Regions from separate parts of the Paenibacillus sp. FSL R7-277 genome, predicted to be linked through region 2. Evidence: riboswitches for the same ligand, from Rfam matches in the RefSeq annotation. Region 2 holds a riboswitch; each other region holds the start of a gene.
What was found. A riboswitch is a leader RNA that binds a small molecule or an ion and turns the genes downstream of it on or off. The one in region 2 is predicted to bind thiamine pyrophosphate.

Region 1: it holds a riboswitch for thiamine pyrophosphate, as region 2 does, so the genes downstream of both, C173_RS23450 (ABC transporter ATP-binding protein) here and C173_RS13500 (thiamine phosphate synthase) in region 2, are expected to answer to the same signal.
Region 3: it holds a riboswitch for thiamine pyrophosphate, as region 2 does, so the genes downstream of both, C173_RS31160 (ABC transporter substrate-binding protein) here and C173_RS13500 (thiamine phosphate synthase) in region 2, are expected to answer to the same signal.

Annotation. Positions count from the first base shown of each region.
Region 1 is NZ_ASPX01000080.1:304,963-309,944, forward strand. It holds gene C173_RS23440 (DHA2 family efflux MFS transporter permease subunit) at 1-382, opposite strand, end outside; gene C173_RS23445 (TetR/AcrR family transcriptional regulator) at 564-1,220, shown strand; TPP riboswitch at 1,287-1,389, shown strand; gene C173_RS23450 (ABC transporter ATP-binding protein) at 1,521-2,288, shown strand; gene C173_RS23455 (ABC transporter permease) at 2,269-3,045, shown strand; gene C173_RS23460 (ABC transporter substrate-binding protein) at 3,042-4,127, shown strand; gene thiM (hydroxyethylthiazole kinase) at 4,146-4,949, shown strand; gene thiD (bifunctional hydroxymethylpyrimidine kinase/phosphomethylpyrimidine kinase) at 4,973-4,982, shown strand, end outside.
Region 2 is NZ_ASPX01000035.1:24,152-29,133, reverse strand. It holds gene C173_RS13515 (GNAT family N-acetyltransferase) at 284-811, opposite strand; gene C173_RS13510 (SDR family oxidoreductase) at 1,114-1,986, shown strand; gene C173_RS34220 (hypothetical protein) at 2,157-2,693, shown strand; TPP riboswitch at 2,749-2,851, shown strand; gene C173_RS13500 (thiamine phosphate synthase) at 2,981-3,646, shown strand; gene thiS (sulfur carrier protein ThiS) at 3,643-3,846, shown strand; gene C173_RS13490 (thiazole synthase) at 3,877-4,641, shown strand; gene thiH (2-iminoacetate synthase ThiH) at 4,670-4,982, shown strand, end outside.
Region 3 is NZ_ASPX01000119.1:71,377-76,358, forward strand. It holds gene C173_RS31155 (hypothetical protein) at 1-1,263, shown strand, start outside; TPP riboswitch at 1,336-1,446, shown strand; gene C173_RS31160 (ABC transporter substrate-binding protein) at 1,596-2,669, shown strand; gene C173_RS31165 (thiamine-binding protein) at 2,722-3,015, shown strand; gene C173_RS31170 (ABC transporter permease) at 3,012-3,773, shown strand; gene C173_RS31175 (ABC transporter ATP-binding protein) at 3,853-4,677, shown strand.

The DNA.
Region 1 (4,982 bases), on a different contig from region 2:
TCCCGACAGGGAGCACACAGCCGCCGCCAAGTCCCTGAATGACCCGGAAAACAATCAGCCATTCGGCGCTGCTTGGTGTAGCACACAGAATCGAACCTATCGTAAACACAATTACCGCCGTCAGGAAGACCGTCTTGGCCCCGAACCGGTCAGACAGCCAGCCTGACAGCGGAATAACTGAAGCCTGAGCCAGCATATATCCGGTAACTACCCACTGCAGCGTATGCAGGTCCGTCTTGAAATCCACCACCAGCCTGGACAAGGCTACATTCATCGCCGTACTGTCCAGCACAACCATAAATACTCCGGCAATAATGGCCAGCAGCGGAACCAGAATGCTGGACAGCCGGAAATCGGCTTCCTGCTTCAAGGTCTGATCCATGTCTCTTCTCCTCCTGAGCTGTCCGCGTTCTACATTGACCTGCGGGCAGATTGTTCTATATAATGAGTGAACGGACAACTGTCCGTAAGTGCAATTCATAGTCTACGGACAATTGTCCGTTGTGTCAATTCTTTTATTTATTTTTCTGTAAATCGCTGATTTATTTCTGAAAGGGGTTCTCATGAAAAAGCCAGACACCGATGCTGCACAGCTCCCGCGCTCAGCTCCGCAAGCCAAAGAATCCGCTCCGCCCGAGTCCGCCGATCCTTATGTACAGCGGATTCTTGAAGCTGCACGCCAGTTGTTCACCGAGAGCGGACTTGAGGCAGTCAGCATGTACAGCATTGCCAAGCGGGCAGGCATAGGACAAGGCTCCCTGTACCGCCGCTTCACGGACAAGGGTGAGATCTGTTCTGCACTGCTGAAGGGCAGCGCAGATCAATTCCTGTCCGGGCTGGAGCAGCAGGTGGCTGCCAGTGCCGGTGAAGCTCCGGCTCTCGCTCAGCTGCAGAGCAGCATTGAGCAGATTGCCGATTTCATTGAGCAGTATGCTGAGCTGCTGAATATGATCAAAGCCGAGTTCACCGGTAAGAAGCAGCTGACCCAGTTTGAGCATCCTTTTTTTCAGCGGCTGGGGGTGATGATGACAGAGCTGCTGCAGCGTGCTGCGGAGGGCGGTGAGATTATTGACATTGATCCTGCCTTTGCGGCCACGGCCTTAATCTCTGTCCTCAGCCCAGATCTGTACCTGTATGAGCAAAAGCGGCACCACTCCTCCAAACTGGACATCTCCCGGGGCATCGTCACCTTGTTCGTGACCGGTCTGGCGAAGCGCTGACCGCCTGCTCTTTACAAGAGGGGAATTTGTGGTATATTAAGTAGCAATTACGAATTCAATAGCAATATTATTCACTAGGGGAGTCGGCCGACTGAGACGGAGCTTAAGCTCCGGACCCTTTGAACCTGATCTGGATCATACCAGCGGAGGGAAGTGGAGCAGAATGTATCAGTGGTTCCCGTCACAGGGCCGCAGCCGACTGTACCTTCCGCCCCATTCATTGCCTCCGGGAATGAATGGGGCTTTTTTGTGCTCCGCGCAGGTTCTATTTCAATCCGGGGAGGTTTCGTACATAGTCTTATGATCAACATTAGCAATCTATCCTATGCTTTCGGGACCGGTTCGTCCCGGACACCCGTCTTCTCAGAGCTATCCATGAATGTGCAGCGCGGCGAATTCATTTCTGTTGTAGGCGGAAGCGGATGCGGCAAAAGCACCTTGTTCAAAATCATCGCCGGCCTGCTGGAGCCGGACAACGGCAGGATTACGCTGAACGGAGCCGAGTCCGCTACAGCAGCGAAGAGGCTGGGCAGTGTGGCCTACATGCCGCAGCAGGATCTCCTCCTGCCTTGGCGGACCGTAATGGACAATTGTCTGCTGCCCTGGGAACTCAAGCGCAGCCGTCCCAAAGCGGCCGCCGTGGCCGAGATTCGTACCCTGCTGCAACGCTTCGGCCTAGAGGGAACCGAAGGGGCTTATCCCCAGGAGCTGTCCGGCGGGATGCGCCAGCGCGTGGCGGTCCTCCGCACCGTGGCGGCGGGGAATGACCTGCTGCTTCTCGATGAGCCGTTCGGGGCGCTCGATGCCATTACCAAGCGCTCACTGCAGCGCTGGCTGCTCGAGTTATGGGCGGAGCTGGACAAGACGGTGCTGTTCATCACCCATGATCTGGAGGAGGCTCTGCTGCTCAGTGACAGAATCTATCTAATGACGGGCAGTGGCGGCGGGATGCAGGAATTCCCAGCCGGTCTCCCCCGTCCGCGTCATCACAGTCTGAACTATCAACCGCAGTTCGCCGCCCTGCGCCAGGAATTGGAGCTGAAGCTATATGAGAACCGCCGCTCCTAGAAGATTGCTCCAGCATTACGGTCCGGCTTCCCTGCTCGCCCTGCTGACGCTTGCAGTCTGGGAGACTGTAGCGCGGCTGGGCCTGGTTCCTTCCTTCATTCTTCCGGCTCCGTCTGCGGTCTGCAAGGCCTTGCTGGAGGAACGCCGCCTGTTATTCGGGGTGCATCTGCCGGCTACACTGCTTGAGGTACTCACGGGCTTCGCACTGTCTGTGGTCTGCGGCTGCCTGCTGGGAGTCGCCATGCACCTGTTCAGTCCGCTGGCCAAGGCGCTGTACCCGCTGCTGATCATCAGCCAGACGGTTCCGCTGATCGCGCTCTCTCCCCTGTTCATCATGTGGTTCGGCTACACCCTATGGAGTAAGGTCGCCGTTGTCTTCCTGACCGCTTTCTTCCCGGTGGTCATCGGCACCTATGACGGCTTGTCCAAGAACACGGACGCCTACCGGGAGCTGCTGCTGACATATGGCGCGAACCGTTGGCAGATTCTCGGGAAGGTGGGCGTTCCGCTGGCCCTGCCCTCTTTTTTCTCCGGACTGAAGCTGTCGGCTGTGTACTGTGTGATCGGTGCAACCATCGGGGAATGGCTTGGAGGCAGCCAGGGATTGGGCTATTTCAGCCGCAGAATGGCAGGGAATCTCCAGAGTGCCAAGATGTTCGCCGCTGTTGTCTTGTTATCCGTGCTCGGTATCCTGCTGTTTCTGGCTGTCGCCGCACTGGAGAAGATTATTCTGAAGAAAAGAGGACGTTATTCATGACTACTATCCGCTATTTCCGTTATCTGCACCATGCGATTTCAAGGCCAACCGTTCTACTGTCTGCTCTGCTGCTCTGTATGCTGCCCGTCCTGGCAGGCTGCACCAATACGAACAGTCCGGCAGCCTCCGGCTCTTCGGCGGGGACTACAGCCACTTCTGAAGCTGGGACTGGAGCCGAAGGCGCAGTCCATAAGCTGACGATTATGCTCGACTGGTATCCCAATGCTGTCCACTCTTTTTTGTATGCGGCAGAGGCTGAAGGCTATTTCGCCGAGGAAGGTCTGGAGGTTGATATTCAGATGCCGGCCGATACCAATGATGCGCTGAAGCTTGTTGCTGCGGGAAAGGTGGACCTGGCACTCAGTTACCAGCCGCAGGTATTGATGGCACGGGGGGAGCAGATTCCGGTCAAGTCGATTGCCGCGCTGGTGCGCCACCCGCTGAATCATCTTATGGTAGCCGCAGACAGCGGCATTACCCGCCCCGGAGAGCTGTCCGGCAAGCAAGCCGGATATTCCTCCGTCCCGTTGTATGAAGCCATGCTGAACACGATGGTCAAAAGCGATGGCGGGGACCCTTCCTCCCTCAAGCTGGTGGATGTCGGCTATGAGCTGATTCCTGCTCTCTCCACCGGACGGGTGGATGGCATTATGGGCGGATTCATCAATCATGAGCAGCTGATTCTGGAGCAGCAAGGCCATCCGGTCCGCTCTTTCAATCCTGTGGATTACGGGGTCCCGGACTATTATGAGCTGGTGCTGGTCGCCAGTGAGCAAGGACTGCAGGATTCGCAAGGCTATTATCAGAAGTTCGTGGATGCGATCAGAAAAGGCCAGCAGTATGTAGCCGATCACCCGGATGAAGCACTGAAGCTTCTGCTTGCCCATCAGGAGGATACCGCTCCACTGGATGAAGCGATTGAGAAGCGCAGTCTGGAGATCCTGCTGCCGCTGATGGATGCCGGTTCCCAGCCCTTCGGCTATCAGGACAGCGCATCATGGGAGAAGGTGAACCAGTGGCTGAGCGAGAACGGTCTGCTGGCTGCCGAAGTGGATGTTAAGAATGCTTTTATTAATTTTTAATTACATCTTTCAGGAGGAATTCATATGTCTTATCTGTCCAAAGTACGCCAGGCGAATCCGCTGGTGCATAATATCACGAATATCGTAGTCGCTAACTTCACAGCTAATGGGCTTCTGGCCCTGGGAGCTTCGCCGTTCATGGCCGATGCCATTGAAGAAGTAGCGGATGTCGCCGCCATGTCCGGCGCGGTTGTGCTGAACATCGGCACACTGAATGAGGCTGCCATCGCTTCCATGATCGAGGCCGGGAAGGCTGCGAACCGCCACCATGTACCGCTCGTGCTTGATCCCGTTGGAGCCGGTGCTACCGCCTACCGCACGGATGTTACAGCTAAGCTGCTCAGTGAGCTACAGCTTACTGCGCTGCGCGGCAATGTGGCCGAGGTTGCCAATGTGGCCGGGGAGAGCTGGGCTAGCAAAGGCGTGGATGCCGGAGCAGGCGAGGGCGATGTAGTAGCTCTAGCCATTAAAGCAGCGCAGAAGCTGAACTGTGTCGTAATTATCACCGGCAAGGAAGACATCATTACAGACGGCAAACGCACTTATATCGCCAGCAACGGGCACTCCATCCTGACCCGGGTGACCGGAACCGGCTGCCTGCTCAGTGCTGTGGTGGGTGCATTTCTTGCCGTAAGCGGCGGGGAGGTGCTTGAGGCGGCTGCCGAGGCCCTCTCCTTCTACGGCGTGGCAGCAGAGCTTGCCGCTGAGGCGGCTGAAGCCCAAGGTCCGGGCAGCTTCCAGATTGGGTTCCTGAATCAATTGTCACTAGTGACCCCGGAGCAATACAGCAGCCGCTCACGGCTGAAGCTGCTCGAAGCCTAAAACGCCGCAAAGGAGGGGAAAAGATGACTAGCA
Region 2 (4,982 bases):
TTAGACTGGACGCGCCAGGTAGGCCGAATGTAATCGAAAAACCGAACACAAATGGACTGGACGTGCCAGGTAGGCCGAATGTAATCGAAAAACCGAATACAATTGGACTGGACGTGCCGCGTAGGTTGAATGTAATCGAAAAACCGAACACAATTAGACTGGACGCGCCAGGTAGGCCTGCGTTTATCGCAGAAGACGTGTTTTTACAGATAACCGAATACAATTGCACCATGAAGCCATGTTGGTCTTATGTATGCTAAAAACCGTATACAGCATCCTTCCGCTATATCCCGATAATCGCCCGGTACTCCCGGTCCAGTATCGCATAAAAGTATTGGTTCACCCACTGGTCATTCCAGTGTATTTCTTCCCGGAATACGCCTTCGCGGGTCAGGCCCAAGCGTTCCAGCACCTTGATGGATGCGGTATTATATTCATTGCACATAGCCACGACCCTGTGGGCCTTCCATTCTTCAAAAGCAAGCTTCAAGACCAGCTGTGCCGCCTCGGTGCCGTAGCCTTGCCCCCGGTATTCAGGGAACAGGCTGTAGCCCAACTCCCAGCTCTCGCGCTCTTTTACGTACCAGTGTATATGCACTTCCCCTACAGGGGTTGCCTCCGGGGAAGCCAGCCTTATCAGGAATTGTCTATGCCAATCGCTATCGATTCGTTCCGCCACAGTCTTCCGGACGCCCTCCTTGTCAGTTGGAATCATATCCTCGAAGGGCCAGAGGGCGGTGTTGGTCTCCAGTTCTGTGATGAAATCGATATCGTCCGGGGTGACCGGAGATAGTGTGATTCTTGCGTTCATTTTGTAAACCTCCTGCTAGTATGATTTCGATACGATCTTGCCGTGGTTCCCCACAAAGTATAGGACATTCCCCTTAGCGGATATAGATAATATTCTTTTTGGAAACGTTCGTTGCTTACCGTACTACCGTTCCGATATAGGCACCGTTGAATGAAGATTGGCTGTTTGGGCGGCTGCCAAGTGTGGTAAGTAACATAACGTACAGTCAAGCAGGCACACTGCCTGATGCATAAACACCAGACCTTAAGCCATGCTAACATGATTAATCAACAATACTGTGGACAGCGAAAGGAGAATGGATTATGCCAGACACTAACAAACAACCTGTCAAAACTCTGCCCCCGCAGGTACAGGATCAGCGCCCGGGAATTGAGAGTGAGATGAACCCGCTCCCGGAGTTTGAGACACCGGCGTACAAGGCAGCAGGCAAGCTGCTGGGCAAGGCTGCACTCATTACGGGAGGCGACAGCGGGATCGGGCGTGCGGTTGCCGTTCATTTTGCCAAGGAGGGCGCGGATGTGGTGATCTCCTACTTGAACGAGCATGAGGATGCGGAAGAGACCAAACGCCAGGTGGAGCAGGAGGGCAGAACGTGTATTCTGATCGCCGGGGATATCGGGGACGAATGCTTCTGTCAGAGCTTGATTCGTCAAACGGTTGAAGGACTCGGCAAGCTTGACATCCTGATCAACAATGCGGCGGAGCAGCATCCGCAGGACCATATTGAGGACATTACAGCGGAGCAGCTGGAGCGTACGTTCCGGACGAATATTTTCTCCATGTTCTACCTGACGAAGGCAGCTATGCCTCATCTTAAAAAAGGCGCTACGATCATTAACACGACTTCCATCACGGCGTATCGCGGCAGCCCGCAGCTGCTGGACTATTCGTCCACCAAAGGAGCCATTCTCAGCTTCACCCGTTCGCTGTCAATGAATCTGGCCGATAAGGGCATCCGCGTGAACGCGGTAGCGCCCGGACCGATCTGGACCCCGCTGATTCCGTCCACCTTTGACGCGAAGAAGGTCAGTGAGTTCGGCGGCACCCAGCCGATGAAGCGCCCGGGGCAGCCTGAAGAGCTGGCACCGGCGTATGTATACCTGGCCTCGGACGATTCCTCCTATGTGAGCGGACAGGTGATACATGTGAATGGCGGCGAGGTTGTCAACGGATAATGGGTGCAGAATAAGATCTGGATGCAGATTCTTTAATCGGCACGTGTGCAACATATAAATTTTATTTTAAAAAAGCCTAACCGCTTGCCGGCAGGCTTTTTTTCAGCGCTTGTAACTATTACAATATAATTCCGTCTATTTAGATAATTTGATATGAATAGGGGATTGGGATGCTTAGAAAAAAAGGATTCATTCTATCTGCAGCGGGGATTTTAGTTTTTCTGGTAGTCTTCATTTATTTGACTCCTTTTGCAGGGAGACTTGTGGCAAATACAAGATTGGAAGGAAATGCAAAAAGCATTGGGATTAGAATTACACAGGAATCGCCGCCGCTACCCCTTGTTACTTCCGGGAAAACCCAAATTCCGGTTACCCAAGGCAGCTATTGCTGGGGAAAATTAGGATGTGCGGATTATGTAGGAGGACAATCCATGGTACAGGGGGTTACTCCCACTGTTATAGCCCCTGAGGGGGGGATCAATGTTGCTTTTACTTATAAACCGGCACCCGGCGGGTTAACCGTTCAGCAATTTGTCGATGATAAAGAAGTGCAAATTCCATTGAAGAACGGCTCTTTTAATGCTCCAAAAGAACAAGGCGTTTATTACTACGGCATATCAGCATTCTGGACATCCGAGGATGGTAAATTTTCAGAAGGGAGTTCATCCGTGGCTTTTGTAATTGAAGTAAAATCTACGAAAGAATAGCTCTAACAGGAATTATATGCTAATATACAAAAAGCAAGGCCAAACAATAGCATAGAACGATCACTAGGGGAGCCGCAAGGCTGAGACGGGCGTATCTGCTCGGACCCTTTGAACCTGATCTGGGTTATACCAGCGTAGGGAAGTGGAGAACGAATATTGCAGCGGGGGTATACGGTCAGTACCGGTATTCCTGTTTCTATTCCAGACTGCTTCCTTTACGGGGGCGGTCTTTTTTGTGTTGTGGAGAGGTGTAGTGTGAGCTGGGACAGACAGGAGGGGGAAAGGCGTTGTACGAAATTCATGTCATCTCAGACGGGCGGCTCCACCCTGAGAAGCTTGCGGAGCTGGCTGCGGCGGTACATCCCATGGTGGATTATATCCATCTCCGGGAAAAAGCCATGTCCGCCCGCGAACTGCTGGCGGCGGCGCAGCAGATGCTTCAGGCCGGGGTTCCGCCTTCGAAGCTGGTCATAAATGACCGGATCGATGTTGCCCTGGCCGCCGGGGTAGGTGGTGTACAGTTAGGCTGGCATAGCCTTCCGCCAGCCGCAGCACGCAGGCTTGCACCGGACCTGCGGATCGGCAGATCGGTACACTCGCGGGAAGAGGCGGCGGAGGCTGGAAGGCGGGGAGCAGACTTCTGCCTCTACGGGCATGTTTTCCCGACAGCTTGCAAGCCGGGGCAGCAGGCACGGGGACTTGCGCAACTGGCCGAGGCTGTCCGCTGGAGCCGCATCCCGCTGATTGCGCTTGGAGGGATTACCCCGGGTAATGCCGGAGCGGTGCTGACCCAAGGGGCGGCTGGCATTGCTGTCATGTCGGGGATCTGCGGAGCCCCGGACCCGGTGGCAGCGGCCCGGGCTTACAGGGAAGCGGTCCACAGGGCAGCAGAGCTGGCTGAAGCGCTGGAAATGGCACAATCACAAGGCACAGCAGGAGGTGAACAGGCATGAATGTGACCGTTAACGGGAAGAGGCAAAGAATCGAAGAGAGCTGCCGGACACTGGAGGATCTGCTCTCCCGGCCCGAGTGGGCCGGTAAGCTGGTGATTGTCGAGCTGAATGGTGAGCTTGCTGGCAGAGAGGTTTATGGAGAGACACTGCTCAGTGAGGGGGACCGGGTGGAGCTGGTTCATTTTGTAGGCGGAGGCTGAACACGAAGACTTATCCCAGGAGGCGTTAACATGCAAGATCCATTGATGATTGGCGGAGTGACTCTAACCAGCAGACTGTTCATTGGTACCGGAAAATACAGCCGCAACACCCTCATTCCCGAGGTGATTACGCGATCAGGCTCACAGGTCATTACCGTTGCTCTGCGCCGGGTGGACCCGGAGAGCAGTGACAATATTGTCAGCCATATTCCTTCCCATATGACCTTACTGCCTAATACCTCCGGTGCGCGCACCGCAGAGGAAGCAGTACGGATTGCCCGGCTGGCGAGATCGGCGGGGCTGGGGAACTGGGTGAAGATTGAGGTCATCAACGACCAGAAATATCTGCTGCCGGATAATATGGAGACCATCCGGGCGACCGAGATCCTTGCAGCAGAGGGCTTCGTGGTGCTTCCGTATATGAGTCCTGACCTGTCCGCCGCCCTGCGGTTGAAGGCAGCGGGGGCTGCGGCCGTGATGCCGCTGGGAGCGCCGATCGGGTCCAACCGCGGACTGCAGACCAAGGAACTGATCCGGATTCTGATCTCCGAGACGAATCTGCCGGTGATCGTGGATGCCGGAATCGGCAGACCGTCCGAGGCGGCTGAGGCGATGGAGATGGGGGCCGCAGCGGTGTTGCTTAATACAGCGATTGCCACCGCCTCGGATCCGCTGCTGATGGCAGAAGCCTTCCGTGACGCGGTAGCCGCAGGGCGCAAGGCTCATCTCGCCGGACTGGGGCCTGTGGAAGAGACGGCGGCAGCCTCTTCACCGTTGACCGGGTTCTTGGCCTGACAGATGGAATAGGAAGGAGAGAACGGTTATGAGCTTTTATGAGACGATGACCCGGCTGGAGCAGCTTCCTTACGGGACGTTATGGAGCCGGTATACGGCAGTGGATGTGAAGCGTGCGCTTCGTGCAGAGCAGGTCGATGAAGAGGGGCTGATGGCACTGTTGTCACCGGCAGCGGAGCCTTATCTGGAGGAGATGGCGCAGAAGGCGCACCGCTTAACGCGTACGCATTTCGGCCATGTGATGCAACTGTTTACACCGATGTACCTGGCTGATTATTGCGTGAATCACTGCACGTATTGCAGCTTCAGTTCTATTTATGATTTTCCGCGCAAAAAACTGA
Region 3 (4,982 bases), on a different contig from region 2:
GAGAAAATGGAGCGCAGCTATCTTCCGTTTGCCGCCCATGTCTTGTTTCCGCATGAGAAGGACAGGGATTCCTTCCGCCGCTTTTCCCGGGTGAGTGATCTGCTGTGCGGGCTGCAAATGCCCTTTCAGACGGTTCCCTTCCGCGTGCTGTCGACCGATGTGTTCCTCTGCCCGTTCGAGCTGGGCTTCCTGACGGTAAGAGTGGCTATTGAGGAAGAGAATCTCCCCTTCAGCATGGTGCTCGAATTCGCCGACCGGTTCCGCAACCTGGAGGATGTAAGCGTTCAGGATGAGCATACCTTCATCCATTGTCATAAGAAGTCTTTTGCCCGGGTGGAGGACTTCGTGTTCAGGCATCTGGCAGCCGGGCTGGAGCCGTATCTCGATCCTGCGGAGACGAATGGCAATTATTTCGAGACCCTGCCCTTCTTCGTCGATGAACGAATGCTGGTGCAGGCCTTCTACGGCGTTAATCTCCCTGAGGACGAGGAAGAGATCAGTGTCGAAATGCTCTACCGTGCCTCTCAGGTGGATGGTCTGACCATCGACGGCAGCCCGTACATGAGTGCAAGTGATCCGGATTATATCAAGCAGTACACCCGGGAGCATTGCTATAGCCGCTGGGGGCCGGACACCTACTATATGACCAATGAGCAGACCTTCTGCTGCGTGAGCCGGGCGAAGCCGGAGATTGCCGCAGGCCTGATCAGCCAGATGTACGGCGAATATTATTACGGAATGCTGCTGAGTATTTTTCATAAAATCGTGCTGCTGAAGCTCGCCAACCTCCACTCCCGGCTGCGCATCAACCACGATAACGACGAGATCGAGAATCTGATCTTCCTGATCAACAAATTCTCGGCCAAATTCTACTTCCTGGAGCTGATTTCGCAGTCGCAGGGGCGGGAGATTTTTTTTCAGCTGCGTAAGGTGTATGGCAATGATGCCCTGTTTGATGAGGTGAAAATGACCCTCAATGACCTGTTCCAGTATCAGGACAAATTCCAGGCCAAACGGCGGGATACGCTCCTGATGGTGCTCACCGTATTTACGGTCATCAGCGGAATATACGGGATGAATCAGGTCATCGAGGATCTGAAGGGCCAGATTGACTGGAGCAAAATGCTGGAGTACTCCGTGTTCGAGTATCTGGCTCTGTTCCTGACCTTCTCGGGGATCACCGTCAGTGTCGGCTTAACGCTGAGAGAGATCTGGAACGGCATCCGCAGCCGCCGCAAGAAGCGGCATTATACGAGGGATTAAGACACAGAGGGTGGACAATGTCGAAGCTGCCGTCTATAATACACCGTAAGAACATAGCAATACCCGTGAACTTTATAGAACCAGGGGTGCTGGAATTGGCCGGCTGAGATTGTATCCCACAAGATACTGACCCTTATACCTGATCTGGATAATGCCAGCGTAGGAATCTTCATTCGGCACAGTGCCTTAAGCGGTACTGAAGCTGAATTCCCCTCACGCAAGTAACTGGCGTCCCGATCTTCGGGACGCTTTTTTGATTCTAAGGATGTACAGGAATAGGGTTTCTGTAAGCTCTGAAGACCAGGGGTTGCTGGAAGGAGAGAGAAAGAGAAATGGGAGTCAAAAAAACAGTAATGCTGCTGCTCAGTTCCATGCTGGTTCTCACGGTCGCGGGATGTGGCGGCGGGAACAACAGCGGCAATGCGGGGGCCAGTGCACCTGCTGCCGGGAACAGTACGGCTGCACCTGATGCAACCGCAGCTGCACCCACGGATGCACCTAAGGCGCTGACCCCGGTCAAGATTGCCCTGGACTGGACGCCGAACACGAATCATACCGGCCTGTATGCAGCCAAGGAGCTGGGCTATTACGCGGAGGAAGGTCTTGACGTACAGATTGTACAGCCAGGCGCTGCCGGGTCGGATACAATGGTCACTTCCGGCGAAGCCCAGTTCGGCATCAGCGCCCAGGAGGCGCTGACCCTGGCCCGCCTGCAGGATGTGCCGCTGGTGTCGATTGCTGCAATCATTCAGCATAATACCTCGGGCTTTGCGGCTCCGAAGGACCGCAATATTAAGACGCCGAAGGATTTTGAAGGCAAAACGTACGGAGGCTGGGGCTCCCCTGCAGAGCAGGCTGCCATGAAAGCCATTATGGACCCCGAAGGCGGGGATGTCTCCAAGGTGAAGCTGGTGAATATCGGCGAAGCGGACTTTTTCACAGCCGTGAAGCGGGATATTGACTTCGCCTGGATCTTCTATGCCTGGACCGGGGTGGAAGCCGAGCTGCGCGGGGAGCCGCTGGATATGCTCTATCTTAAGGATTATGCGCCGCAGCTGGATTACTACACACCGGTGCTGACCACCAGCGAGAAGGAGATCGCCGAGCACCCTGAAGTGGTGAAGGCCTTCCTTAAGGCTACGTCCAAGGGGTATCAGTACGCTATCGATAACCCGGAAGAAGCCGCGACGGTCTTGTCCGATGCTGTACCTGATCTGGACCCCAAGCTGGTGCTGGCCAGCCAGAAATGGCTTAGCCCGAAATACAAGGACGACGCCCCGCGCTGGGGTGAGCAGAAGCTTGAGATCTGGAAGAATTACGCCGACTGGATGTACGGCCTGAAGCTGCTGGATAAGCCGCTGGATGCGGAGAGTACGTTTACGAATGAATTTTTGCCGGAATCATAATGAACCCGCATGGCGGGAATCTTATACTTAACTTGGAGAGGAAGGATTCATCATGGCTAATACACTGCTCAGCATTCAGGTAATTCCGAAGACACCGAACAACGAGGATTCCATCCCTTACGTGGACAAGGCTATAGAGGTGATTCAAAAGTCAGGCGTGAAGCATCAGGTGAATCCGCTGGAGACCACGATGGAAGGCGAGCTGTCCGAGCTGCTGGATATTGTGCGTGATATGCATGAGGCGCTGATCGCTTCCGGCAGTCCTAGTGTCATCTCACAGATCAAGATCGCCCATAATCCGGGCGGCATCAGCATGGAGAAGCTGACGGAGAAATACCGGCCGTGAGAAGCACCTGGAAGCTAGTGTGGCCGCCCTTTGTGGCGGTCCTCTTTTTTGTCGGGATATGGCAGCTATCGGTCATGCTGTTCGACATCCCGGCTTACCAGCTGCCCAGCCCCGCGGATATCGCGCGTGAGACGAAGAATAACGCCTCCGGGATCTGGGAGCACACCGCCGCCACGCTGCGGTTGACCCTGATCGGCTTCCCGGTCGGCACTGGCATCGGCCTGCTCACCGCCTTGCTGCTGCATCTGCTGCCCTGGATCAAGCGAGCGCTCTATCCGCTGCTGATCCTCAGCCAGAATGTGCCCTCCATTGCGCTTGCCCCGCTGCTGATTATCTGGTTCGGTTTCGGCCTGCTGCCCAAAATCATCCTGATCACCCTCGTCTGCTTCTTCCCTGTGGCTGTTGCGACTATGGGCGGGCTGACGCAAAGCGACCGGGTAATGCTGAATTATATGAAGATGGCCGGTGCAGGCAAGTGGCAGATCTTCACCAAGCTGGAGCTTCCCGGCTCGCTGCCCTCCCTGTTCTCCGGGCTCAAAATCTCCGCCACTTATGCGGTGATGGGCGCAGTGGTGGCCGAGTGGATCGGCGCCGACAAAGGGATCGGCTACTATATGCTGCTGCAGAAGTCCTCTTACCGTGCGGACCGGATGTTCGTGGCCATCGCTATTATCGTGCTGCTGAGTCTCGTATTATTCGCGCTCATTGCCCTCCTGGAGAGATGGCTGGTGCGCTGGAAGCCGCGCAAGGAAGCTTAATGCCACGGGAGGATATCCCAACACGGAAGTACTTATAATCAACTGAAGGAGGTTACGCGAAGTGTCTGAGCTTACGAGGATTGAACTGGAGAAGGCGGACGGAGACGGACGCCTGGGTACACGGAGTGTGCCGCCTGCGCTCGAAGTCAGCGGCATCAGCAAGTCGTTCAAGCACCGCCGCCGGGAGACACAGGTGCTGAATCAGGTGTCCCTGACCGTGGAGCCGCAGGAATTCGTCTCCATTGTCGGCCCGTCCGGCTGCGGCAAAAGCACGCTGTTCCACATTATCGGCGGCCTTACGCTGCCGGATACCGGAACCGTCCGCATGAACGGCATCCCTGTGACCGGGCAGCGCGGCAAGATCAGCTATATGCCGCAGCAGCCCGCGCTGTTCCCGTGGCGCAGCACGCTGGACAACGTCCTGCTTGGCGGCGAGCTGCAAGGCGCCCCGCAGCGGGAGGCGCGTGAGGCTGCGCGCCACTGGCTGGCGAAGATCGGCCTCGGCGGCTTCGAGCGGGCCTACCCGCACATGCTGTCCGGCGGCATGCAGCAGCGGGCCGCCTTCCTGCGGGCCATGCTCGCGCCGCAGGAGCTGATGCTGCTCGACGAGCCGTTCAGCGCGCTCGATGCGCTGACCCGCGAGCAGATGCAGCGCTGGCTGCTGGAGCTGTGGGAGGAGAACCGCCGTTCCGTGCTGTTCATCACCCATAACATTGAAGAGGCGCTGCTGCTCTCCACCCGCATCTATGTTTTCTCCGGACGTCCCGGCTCCGTCCTCCACACCGTGGAGGTCCCGTTCCCGCGCCCGCGCCGCGAAGAAATCGCCGATTCGCCGGAGTTCCTCCGGATGCGGCGCCAGCTCTCAGAGTGGATGCGCGAGGAGCAGGCGAAGAGCCAGAGCTAAGTAACCACTCCGGCGGTATAACCTCCCCGTGTAGGGAGGTTATTTGCTATGTGCCCGCCAGCCTAATGTGGTCGGTTTTTCGATTATATTTGGACCACGAGCTGCCTCCAGTCCCATTATGGTCGGTTTTTCGATTATATTCGGACCACGAGCTGCACCCAGTCCCATTATGGTCGGTTTTTCGATTACATTTGGCCTACGCGCTACCCACGGTCCCATTGTGATCAGTTTTTCGCTTACATTTGGCCTTCGCGCTACCCACGGTCCCATTGTGATCGGTTTTTCGCTTACATTCCGCACACGCC